Regions from separate parts of the Streptomyces sp. NPDC025618 genome, predicted to be linked through region 2. Evidence: riboswitches for the same ligand, from Rfam matches in the RefSeq annotation. Region 2 holds a riboswitch; each other region holds the start of a gene.
What was found. A riboswitch is a leader RNA that binds a small molecule or an ion and turns the genes downstream of it on or off. The one in region 2 is predicted to bind cyclic di-AMP.

Region 1: another riboswitch for cyclic di-AMP. It lies ahead of ACZ4A5_RS13785 (transglycosylase family protein); the one in region 2 lies ahead of ACZ4A5_RS05460 (M23 family metallopeptidase).
Region 3: another riboswitch for cyclic di-AMP. It lies ahead of ACZ4A5_RS07180 (C40 family peptidase); the one in region 2 lies ahead of ACZ4A5_RS05460 (M23 family metallopeptidase).

What each region holds. Positions count from the first base shown of each region.
Region 1 is NZ_JBVHLW010000012.1:38,977-42,243, reverse strand. Features, by position in the region: gene ACZ4A5_RS13790 (LysM peptidoglycan-binding domain-containing protein) at 1-735, shown strand, start outside; cyclic di-AMP (ydaO/yuaA leader) riboswitch at 996-1,177, shown strand; gene ACZ4A5_RS13785 (transglycosylase family protein) at 1,181-1,924, shown strand; gene eno (phosphopyruvate hydratase) at 2,381-3,267, shown strand, end outside.
Region 2 is NZ_JBVHLW010000003.1:320,859-324,125, reverse strand. Features, by position in the region: gene ACZ4A5_RS05465 (MFS transporter) at 1-393, opposite strand, end outside; gene ACZ4A5_RS05460 (M23 family metallopeptidase) at 445-1,731, opposite strand; cyclic di-AMP (ydaO/yuaA leader) riboswitch at 1,743-1,877, opposite strand; gene ACZ4A5_RS05455 (DEAD/DEAH box helicase) at 3,128-3,267, opposite strand, start outside.
Region 3 is NZ_JBVHLW010000005.1:36,883-40,149, reverse strand. Features, by position in the region: gene ACZ4A5_RS07190 (hypothetical protein) at 1-141, shown strand, start outside; gene ACZ4A5_RS07185 (carboxylate-amine ligase) at 172-1,254, opposite strand; cyclic di-AMP (ydaO/yuaA leader) riboswitch at 1,610-1,762, shown strand; gene ACZ4A5_RS07180 (C40 family peptidase) at 1,766-2,239, shown strand; gene ACZ4A5_RS07175 (S1 family peptidase) at 2,330-3,267, opposite strand, start outside.

The DNA.
Region 1 (3,267 bases), on a different contig from region 2:
GGCTCCGCCGCCGGCCTCACCAAGGACGGCAAGGCCCCCGAAGTGACGCCCGGCAGCACCAAGGCGCCGACGAACGACGCACCCGCGCCTCGTGCACCGGAGCGCACTCCCTCCGCACCCGCGACGGGCGGCTCCGCGCCGTCGGACTCCACCGCTTCCCCGGCTGCCCCGGCCTCACCGTCCGCAAACCCGGACGCGAAGCCTTCCTCCGGGACCCCTTCGCCCTCCGCGAGCGACAAGGGCGGCAAGCCCGAGAGCGGCAAGCACCGCAAGGACCCGGGCAGCCCGACGACGGGACCGACGGCCGGGCCCACGGGCGACCCCACCGAAATCCCCACGTCGGGCGCGCCGTCCACGCCGAAGCCGGCCGACCCGTCCACCGGCACGCCGGGATCCGCGGACTCCGCGTCCCCGCACGCGCCGTCCACCGGCGGCCCGGCGGAAGGCTCCGGTCCGGACTCCGGTCCGGCTTCCGGTTCGGGCCCGGGCAAGCACCGTGCCGAGCCGCCGCGTTCGGACGACGAGGGCCGCGCCTCGCGCGGCGGGGACGACGCCCGTACGGACAGGCCGGCCGCCGGGGATTACACGGTGCGGCCGGGTGACAACCTGTCAGTCATCGCGGAGGCCCACTCCGTTCACGGTGGATGGCAAACGCTGTACCAGCGGAACGAGAAAGTTGTCGGTTCCGATCCCGATTTGATACTTCCTGGTCAGCGGCTTGAGGTCGGCAAATAGACCGATAGTTCGGGGGGAATGTCCGTTCCAGTCGAAAGTGAGACATGGGTCTCGTTGAACTTCCGCGGAACGGCCCCCTCCAAAACTTGACACACCCGCTCCCACCTGCGGAAATGTCAGGTTTCTATGGGTAACAAGAGGCAACTGTGGCTGGAAAGAGGGGTTTGAACCCGTCGGCCCGGAGTGCTTACCGTCATGACCGCTCGCCAAAGCGAGCACCACGGTCGCCACGCCGAATCCTGCCGGCGACCGGCGGAGTCGTCGCGCAAGCGCCGTAGGCAGGAGCGGGGGAACCAAGGTAGGCGCCGGAACGAATCCACCGGTCGGTGACCGGAGGGTCCGGGACGGCTTGGGGTGAAGCCGAGTGTGCTCGCACACGAGGCCGGGCGAACTCACAGCCCGAACCCGACAGCTCACCTCGTAGGCGTCGGTGAGGAAACGACTCATGTCCAAGGGCAAGCACCGTCGTCCGTCCAAGGCCGTCCGCATCGTCACGCTCGCCGGTGTCACCGGCGCCGCGGTCGCGGCCCCGCTGATGATCGCGACCTCCGCGAACGCCGCCTCCGTCTCCACCTGGGACAAGGTCGCCCAGTGCGAGTCCGGCGGTAACTGGTCCATCAACACCGGCAACGGCTACTACGGCGGCCTGCAGTTCTCGCAGTCCTCCTGGAACGCCGCCGGCGGCCAGAGCTACGCCGACCGAGCCGACCACGCCAGCAAGTCCCAGCAGATCGCCGTCGCCGAGAAGCTCCTCGCCATGCAGGGCCCGGGCGCCTGGGGCTGCGCCGTGTCCGGCATGACCCCCGGTGGCTCGGGTGCCGGCGCGGACACCTCCGGCTCGGAGAAGGCCGACCGCGGCACCTCCACGAAGTCGCACGCCGACCGCAGCGAGCGCCAGGCCGCGCCGAAGAAGACCACCCCGAAGCACGCCGCTCCGCAGGCGCAGAGCTCCGACGAGGACGAGTCCGAGGCCGCCCCGGCCCCGAAGCAGACCGCGCCGAAGCACGCCGCCCCGAAGCCCGTGCAGAAGGGTGACGGCGAGTACGAGGTCAAGGAAGGCGACACCCTCGGCAAGATCGCCGACGCCAACAAGGTCAAGGGCGGCTGGGAGAAGCTCTACGACCTGAACAAGGACGTCGTCGCCAACGCCGATCTGATCTTCCCGGGCCAGCAGCTGCATCTCAGCTGATCCGGTGGGTGCGGCGGTTCTCACCGCCGCACCCGATCGCTCACCGCGACACCGCCCCGCTCCGCCGCGAACCCCGAGCCGCGTTGGAGCGGGGCTTCGCCGTTCGCTCCCGGGGCTGGGGGCAAGCCCCCAGCCCCCTGCAACACGGCTTCGCCGCGTTGTCCTCAAGCGCCGGACGGGCCGAATGGCGCACTCAGATCAGCCAGAACCAGCCCGTCCGGCGCTTGAGGACGCGGCCGCAGGCCGCTCCCGCCGCAGGCGGCAACGGACCGCACCCAGAAGACCAGAAGCGAGCCGCAGGCTTCACCGTTCAGCGAAACATTGCCGCCATTCGCCCCGCGATCACCGCGTTTGTGCCATTTTTCGGCGCATGAGGCGTCCCGACGGCAGAGCGACCCCCCGCCGCCCGTTAGGCTCGTGCTCGCAGAACTCCAGACACACACGAAGGAGACCCTCGTGCCGTCCATCGACGTCGTCGTAGCTCGCGAGATCCTCGACTCGCGAGGCAACCCCACGGTCGAGGTCGAGGTCGGCCTCGACGACGGCTCCACGGGCCGTGCCGCCGTGCCGTCCGGTGCCTCGACCGGTGCCTTCGAGGCCATCGAGCTCCGTGACGGTGACAAGAACCGTTACCTCGGCAAGGGCGTCGAGAAGGCCGTGCTGGCCGTCATCGAGCAGATCGGCCCGGAGCTCGTCGGCTATGACGCCACCGAGCAGCGCCTGATCGACCAGGCGATGTTCGACCTGGACGCCACCGACAACAAGGGCTCGCTCGGCGCCAACGCCATCCTCGGCGTCTCCCTCGCCGTCGCGCACGCCGCGTCCGAGGCATCCGACCTGCCGCTCTTCCGCTACCTGGGCGGCCCGAACGCGCACCTGCTGCCCGTTCCGATGATGAACATCCTCAACGGTGGGTCGCACGCCGACTCCAACGTGGACATCCAGGAGTTCATGATCGCCCCGATCGGCGCGGAGTCCTTCTCCGAGGCCCTGCGCTGGGGCGCCGAGGTCTACCACACCCTCAAGGCCGTGCTGAAGGCCAAGGGCCTGTCCACCGGCCTCGGCGACGAGGGCGGCTTCGCCCCGAACCTGGGCTCCAACCGCGAGGCCCTCGACCTCATCCTCGAGGCCGTCAAGCAGGCCGGTTACACCCCCGGCCAGGACATCGCGCTCGCGCTGGACGTCGCCGCCTCCGAGTTCTACAAGGACGGCTCGTACCACTTCGAGGGCAAGTCCCGCTCGGCCTCCGAGATGACGGACTACTACGCCGAGCTCGTCGCCGCGTACCCGCTGGTCTCCATCGAGGACCCGCTGTTCGAGGACGACTGGGACGGCTGGAAGAC
Region 2 (3,267 bases):
TCCGATGCCGAATCCGGTCAGGAAGCGGAAGGCGAAAAACCACCAGGAGGAGAACGACAGGGCGGTCAGCGCCGTCGCCGCCAGATAGACGGCGAGGGTGACGATGAACAGCTTCTTGCGGCCGAACCGGTCGGTGAGGCGGCCGAAGAAGAGCGCGCCGGAGCACGCCCCCGCCACATAGAGGGCCGCGGCCAGGCCCGTGATCTCGCCCGAGGTGACCGGCAGGCCGCTGCCCCGCTCGGAGAGGCGGCCGGCGATGTTGCCGACGACCGTGACCTCCAGGCCGTCCAGGATCCAGACCGTGCCGAGGCCGATCACCACCATCCAGTGCCAGCGGGACCAGGGGAGGCGGTCCAGACGGGCCGGTACGGAGGTGGTGATCGCGGCTGTCACGGCATCCGGGTGCCCCTGTCCGTGCCAGATATGCGTGACGGCTGCCGCGGGCTACGGCTCCAGGCCACGCTCGCGCAGCCAGGGCAGCGGGTCGACCGGGGCTCCGCCGTCCGGGCGGATCTCCAGGTGGAGGTGCGGGCCGGTGACATTGCCGGTGGCGCCCACGCGGCCGATCACGTCGCCGCTGTTCACCTTGCCCGAGGTGACCACCATCGACGACAGGTGGCAGAACCACACCTCCGTACCGTCGTCCAGCTTCAGCACGATGCGGTAGCCGTACGCGCCCGCCCACCCGGCGTGGGTGATCGTGCCGCTGCCGATCGCCTTGACGGGCGTGCCGGTCGGGGCGGCGAAGTCCTCGCCGGTGTGGTTCGCGGACCACATGTTGCCCGCCTGGCCGAAGCCGGCGGTCAGGGTGTACGAGCCGACGGGGAGGGTGTACGCGCCCGGGCTGTGCGCCGCGGGCGTGCGTGGCCCGGTGTCGGTGGGGTCGGCGGCGTCCGCCGGGGCCACCGGGTGGGCCTCGGCACGCGCCGCCTCGGCCTGCTCGGCCTCGGCCGCCTTCGCCGCCCTGTCCGCCTCGGCCGCTTCCGCCGCCTTCTTGGCCGCCGCCTCGGCCGCCTCGCGCTGCGCCGCCTCGCGCGTCCGGTCGTCGGCGGAGGTCTGCTGGTGCTCGGCCTGCTGGAGGATGCGGGCACGCAGGGCCTCGCCCGCGTTCGTGGTGCCCTGGGCCGCTTCCTCGGTGCTCAGGCCGGCCTGGGTGAGCGGCTGTTCGGCACCGGGCGCGGCGGGCGCGGCCTGCTCCTCGTGTGTCTGACCGCCGCCGAGGAGGGAGCCGGCCAGGTCGGGTACCGATATCGGTGCCGCCGGGCGGTCCTGCGCGCTCGCCATGCCGCCCGCGCCGACGGCCGCGATGACACCGACGCCGAGGACGGCGCCGCTGCGGGCCATCGTGCCGCCGCGCTGCTTGGCGACGCGGTGCCGGCCGCCGCTCCCGCCACGGGCCGGTACGGGGGCGGGGTGCGCGGCCTCGCCGACGGCCGGCTCCGGCGCCGTCGGCTCAGGCACCGCCCAGTGCGGGACGGTCGGCTGGGGCGCTGCCGGTCGCTGTGCGGCCGGCTGAGGGGGCATCGGCTGAGGCGCCACCGGCTGAGGATCAGTGGTGAAGCCCCGCGCGGGAGGCGCGATCGCCGGGGTGCCGCTTTCCATGGCCGCCGTCTGCGGCGAGGGCGTCGCCATATGGGCGGTCATATACGCGGGCACGATCGGAAGTTCGGGTGCGTAGTGCTCGTTCGACCCGTGCAGAGTGGGGTCGAGGGCAGGCTCGTTGGACGCCACGGGGGCGCACTCCTTTCCTTCCTTCTCGCCTACCGGGTTAGCTGTCGGGTTCGGAGCAGGAAGGTCTCCTACGAGCCGGGTGCGGCCCGATTCACCCCAGGGCGGGTGGTTCCCCGGTTCCCAGATGCTGCTGGTGTATCAGGTCTTGCTGTGCCCGCGGGATTCGGCGAAGGCGCACGGCGCCGCCTCTTGCGGCGGTGATGAGGACCGCACGTCGTTATCGAACGTTAATAGACAGACCGCGTGGTTTCCAAGCCGAAAGGCTGAATCGACCGGCTCCTTGGTCAGGACTTGGCGAGGAGGCCGACTTCTTAATGTGGTCCTTATTCCGACGGAATGCGGAACGATCAAGATCCACTACTGGGTGTGCGGGGGGATTTCGGTGCTGCGGGCCTCTCGGCGTGGCGGTCGATGGCGCCGTCCGCCCGCCGGACGCCCGCCGTACGGGCAGGCGGCTGTGTCGGGGCGGGCGTACCGGAAACGTCGTCGCCCTGGCGGGGACGTCCGTCGCCGGTCGGGTCGGGTCGCGAGCAGGGTCTTGTCGCCCGTGGTGCGGCTGCCCGCGCGTGCGTGGGGGCGCTGCCTCAGCCCCTCGATGTGCGGGTCGGTTGGCCTGCGGCGCTTTTCCCCAGCCCCGCCCCTTCCCGAAACTGGGGCGCTGCCCCAGACCCCGATCTGCGGGCCGGTTCGCCGCCTGCGGCGGGAGCGGCCTGCGGCCGCGTCCTCAAGCGCCGGACGGGCTGGAAAGAAACGCGTACCCGGGCCGGAACGAGCCCCGGACGAGCTGAAAAGAAAAGACGGGCGCGCCCGGCACGGCGACGATCACCCCGGACAGGCTGAAAAGACGGACGTGCCCGGAACGGCAACGAGCACTCCCATGCAGGCTGGGCGAACTGACGCGCCCGGACCAGCAACGAGCACTCCCATGCAGGACTGGGCGACAGCGAGCACCCCGGACGCGCTGAAAGGGAAGACCGGCCCACCCCCACAACCCGATGCCGCTCTCCGGCGGGAGGGGGTGGGGCTGGAGGGTGGGGTTCTGGAACGCGGTGCGAATCCGGGGCACTCAATGCGCCTGACCCGCACCGCACCGCGTTCCAGGTCCCAGCCCGGAAGACCCACCCCCGGCACCCACCACAACCCAAGCCCGGCCGGCGCTTGAGGCCGCCCGCCGCAGGCGCAGCGGACCCGCACCTAGCCAACGGCGAGCCCGCAGGGCGCTCCCGCCGCAGGCGGCAACGAAACCCGCACAAGGCAACGGCGAACCCGCAGGGCGCTCCCGCCGCAGGCGCAGACAACCCGCACCCGGCAACGGCGAGCCCGCAGGCCACCCGAACCGCAAGGCGCGAGCAACCCGCAGAACCCACACGGCAACCCCGAGCCCCCCGGCTACCGGTCAGACCTTCGGCGCCCGCCGAGAGCCCCCGCCCCCACCGCCACGGCGAACCGCGTTGCCCGGCCGCGTGCCGCCCGAGCGGCGGGACGCCCCGCCGCCCTGGCCCTGCCCCGTGCCGCTGCCGAAGCCGCGGTAGCCGC
Region 3 (3,267 bases), on a different contig from region 2:
CTGCCGGGCGAGTCCGCCCGGCTCCTCATGGCCTATGTGTATCTGGGCCTCGCCGCTCTGCTCCTGGCCACCCGCGTCCGCCACCTGCCGGCCACGGCCCGGGCCCTGGGCGGGCGGATCGAGGGCGACCCGCACTACTGACGCGGCCACGGGCCGGCCCATGGCCGCCGGTCACGGTTCGGTGATGAGATCGGTGAGGGCCTTGATGCCGTCCGCCGCCAGCACCCGGCGCTGCCGGTCCGCCGGGGTGCCCCGCAGCAGCAGCCGGTGCACCAGCGAGCTCACCTGGTGGAGGTCGCCGGACTCCTCCAGCGCCTGCCCGATGTGCCCGAGCAGGGCGTGGACGACATCCTCGGCACCGCGCCGCTTCCCCTCGGGGTCGACGAGGACGCCCTCCAGGCCGTGCCGGGCGGCGTGCCAGTTCGCGGCGCTGAGCAGCTCCGGCGTGCAGTGCGCCGACCGGCGGCCGCTCTTCTCGTCGCGGATGGCGGTCGCCACCATGCCGCGCACGATCCCGGCGAGCATCACGGCGTCGTCGACGCGCAGCTGGACGTCCAGGCAGCGCACCTCGATCGTGGGATAGCGGTCGGACAGCCTGGCCTGCCAGTACAGCTGCCCCCGGTCGGTGATCGCCCCGGCGACGAAGAGCGCCTGGATACGCTCCTCGTAGTCGGCGAGGTCGGCGAAGTGCGGGGGCGGCCCGCTGACGGGCCAGCGGCTGTAGACCACGGTGCGCCAGCTGGCGAAGCCGGTGTCGTGACCGTGCCACATCGGTGAGTTGGCCGCCATGGCCACCAGCACCGGCAGCCAGGGGCGGACGCGGTTGAGGACGGCGACGCCCATCTCCCGGTCGGGGATGGCGACGTGCACGTGCATCCCGTTGACCAGCTGCTCGTCGACCAGTTGGGCCGCCCGGCTGCGCATCGCCAGATAGCGCGGGTGCCGGGTGACGGGTACGGGCACCAGGCCCGCGCGGGGTGACGTGCCGGACGCCGCGATCCGGCAGCCGTTCCGCTTGGCGGCGGAGCTCACGGCGTGGCGCAGCCGCAGCAGATGGCCGCTCGCCTCCGCGAGGTCGGTGCAGACCGGAGTGGCCACTTCCACCTGGGCCTGCAACAACTCCGCCTGAATCTCCCGCTCGTGCACGACCGGCTCCAGGTCCACCGCTGCGCAGACCTGCTCCGCCTTCGGAACGGGCAGTGCGGTGGCCGGGTCGAGCAGAAGATACTCCTCCTCGATCCCTAGGGTGAGCATGCCGTAGGGCTACCCTCGCGCTGTCGAGGCGAACCGCGCGCTCCCCGCGGTCGCGTGTTTCTGACGCAAAGACGTCCGCCCTCCTGCGCGTACCGGCGGCGGGACGGCACCGGGTGACCGGATTTCAGTCTCCGGATTACCTCAACTCCCAAGAACGCAAAGGAGTTGAATGATTTTCGCGCGCCGGAAAAGCGCCCCGGTTCCGTGAATGCCGCGAAGTGAAGAAGTTCACAGAAAGCCGTTCCGGCTCCGGTTTCCGGGACTTCGTGATGCAGGATCGTCACTCGAACACAAGATCCCGTCACCGAGACGGGCACCCCGGGCGGACGCCGAGTCCTGCCGCCGTTCCGGGTGCGGAGCAGACCGACTGGATCGGCAGGAGCGGGAGACCCAGGTACGGCGGACCACGATGGCGGTGGTCCTTGGGGTGAAGCCACGGATGTGGCCGGGCAACTTCGACAGCCCGAACCCGACAGGTCATCTTTCGCAGGCGGATGACGAAGGGTTTGACATGTCTGCGTTCCCCGGCATATCCACGCTCGTGTCCAAGGCCGGCGCCGCGACCGTCCTCACCGCCGCCACCGTCACCGCCTCGATGCTGCTGCCCGGAGTGGCGGCGAACGCCCAGGCGGCGACACCGGGTCAGGCCGCGCTGAAGGTCGCCGCCTCCAAGAAGGGCTCGCCCTACCAGTACGGCGCCGCGGGCCCCAACCGCTTCGACTGCTCGGGCCTGACGCTCTACTCGTTCAAGAAGGTCGGCAAGAACCTGCCGCGCACCGCGCAGGACCAGTACAACAGGACCCGGCACCTCTCCGCCGGCTCCCGCCAGACCGGCGACCTGGTCTTCTTCCACTCCGGCAGCAACGTCTACCACGTGGGCATCTACGCCGGTGACAACAAGATCTGGCACTCGCCCAAGCCCGGCGCTTCGGTCCGGCTGGAGAAGATCTGGAGCAACAGCGTCTGGTACGGCCGCGTCAACTGACCCGGCGGACCACCGGAAAGACGGCCCCCGGCGCTGAGAGGCGCGCGGGGGCCGTGTGCCGGTACCGGGTGGTGCGGCCGCGTGGCGCGATCAGGGCAGTTGCGCCCCGAACGCCTGCAGGGCCGCGGGTACCGGCTGGAAGAAGGTCTCGCCACCGGAGGAGCAGTCCCCGCTGCCGCCCGAGGTGAGGCCCAGTGCCGTGTCGTTGTCGAAGAGCGCGCCGCCGCTGTCGCCCGGCTCGGCGCACACACTGGTGTCGATCAGGCCGTCGACCTGGCCCTCCTGGTAGTTGACGGTGGCGTTGAGGCCGGTGACCTGGCCGCTGTGCAGGCCGCTGGTGCTGCCGCTGCGCTGCACCTGCTCGCCGACCGTCGCCTCACCGGCCCGGCTGATGTTCTGCTGGCTGCCGTTGTAGAGGTCGACCGCGCTGGTGTGGTCGGAGGAGCCGGTGTAGCGCACCAGGGCGTAGTCGTGGCCGGGGAAGGACGAGCTCTCCGTGGTGCCGGCCTGGGCGCCGCCCTGCGAGTCGGACCACTCGGCCGAGGCGTTGCCGCAGTGCCCCGCCGTCAGGAAGTACGGCTGCCCGTCCTTGCTGACGTTGAAGCCGAGCGAACAGCGCACGCCGCTGCCCCAGATGGCGTCGCCGCCGGCGATGAGCGGCCGGAAGGTGCCCGCCGTCCTTCTGAGCGTGGCCTTGTCACCCAGGCTCGCGACGACCTTGCCGAGCCTGCTCAGCCGCTCCCCGCGCACCGTGCTGTCCGCGGTGACGACGACCTTGTTGGTCCTGGGGTCGACCGACCAGGCGGTGCCCGGGATGGACGCCTGGGCCTTGAGGGTGCCTCTGGCCGAGGCGAGTTCGGCCGCCGAGTGCCGGACCTGCCGGGCCTCGGCGCCCGCGGCCCGTACCTTCGCCGCGGTCGCCGCGTCGAGCACGTCGACGACGAGCCGGTGGGTGGTGGCGTCGTAGTACGAGCCCGCGGTGTCCGCCGGGAGCTCGGCCGCGATCCGCTGGGCGAGGCCCGTGGCCT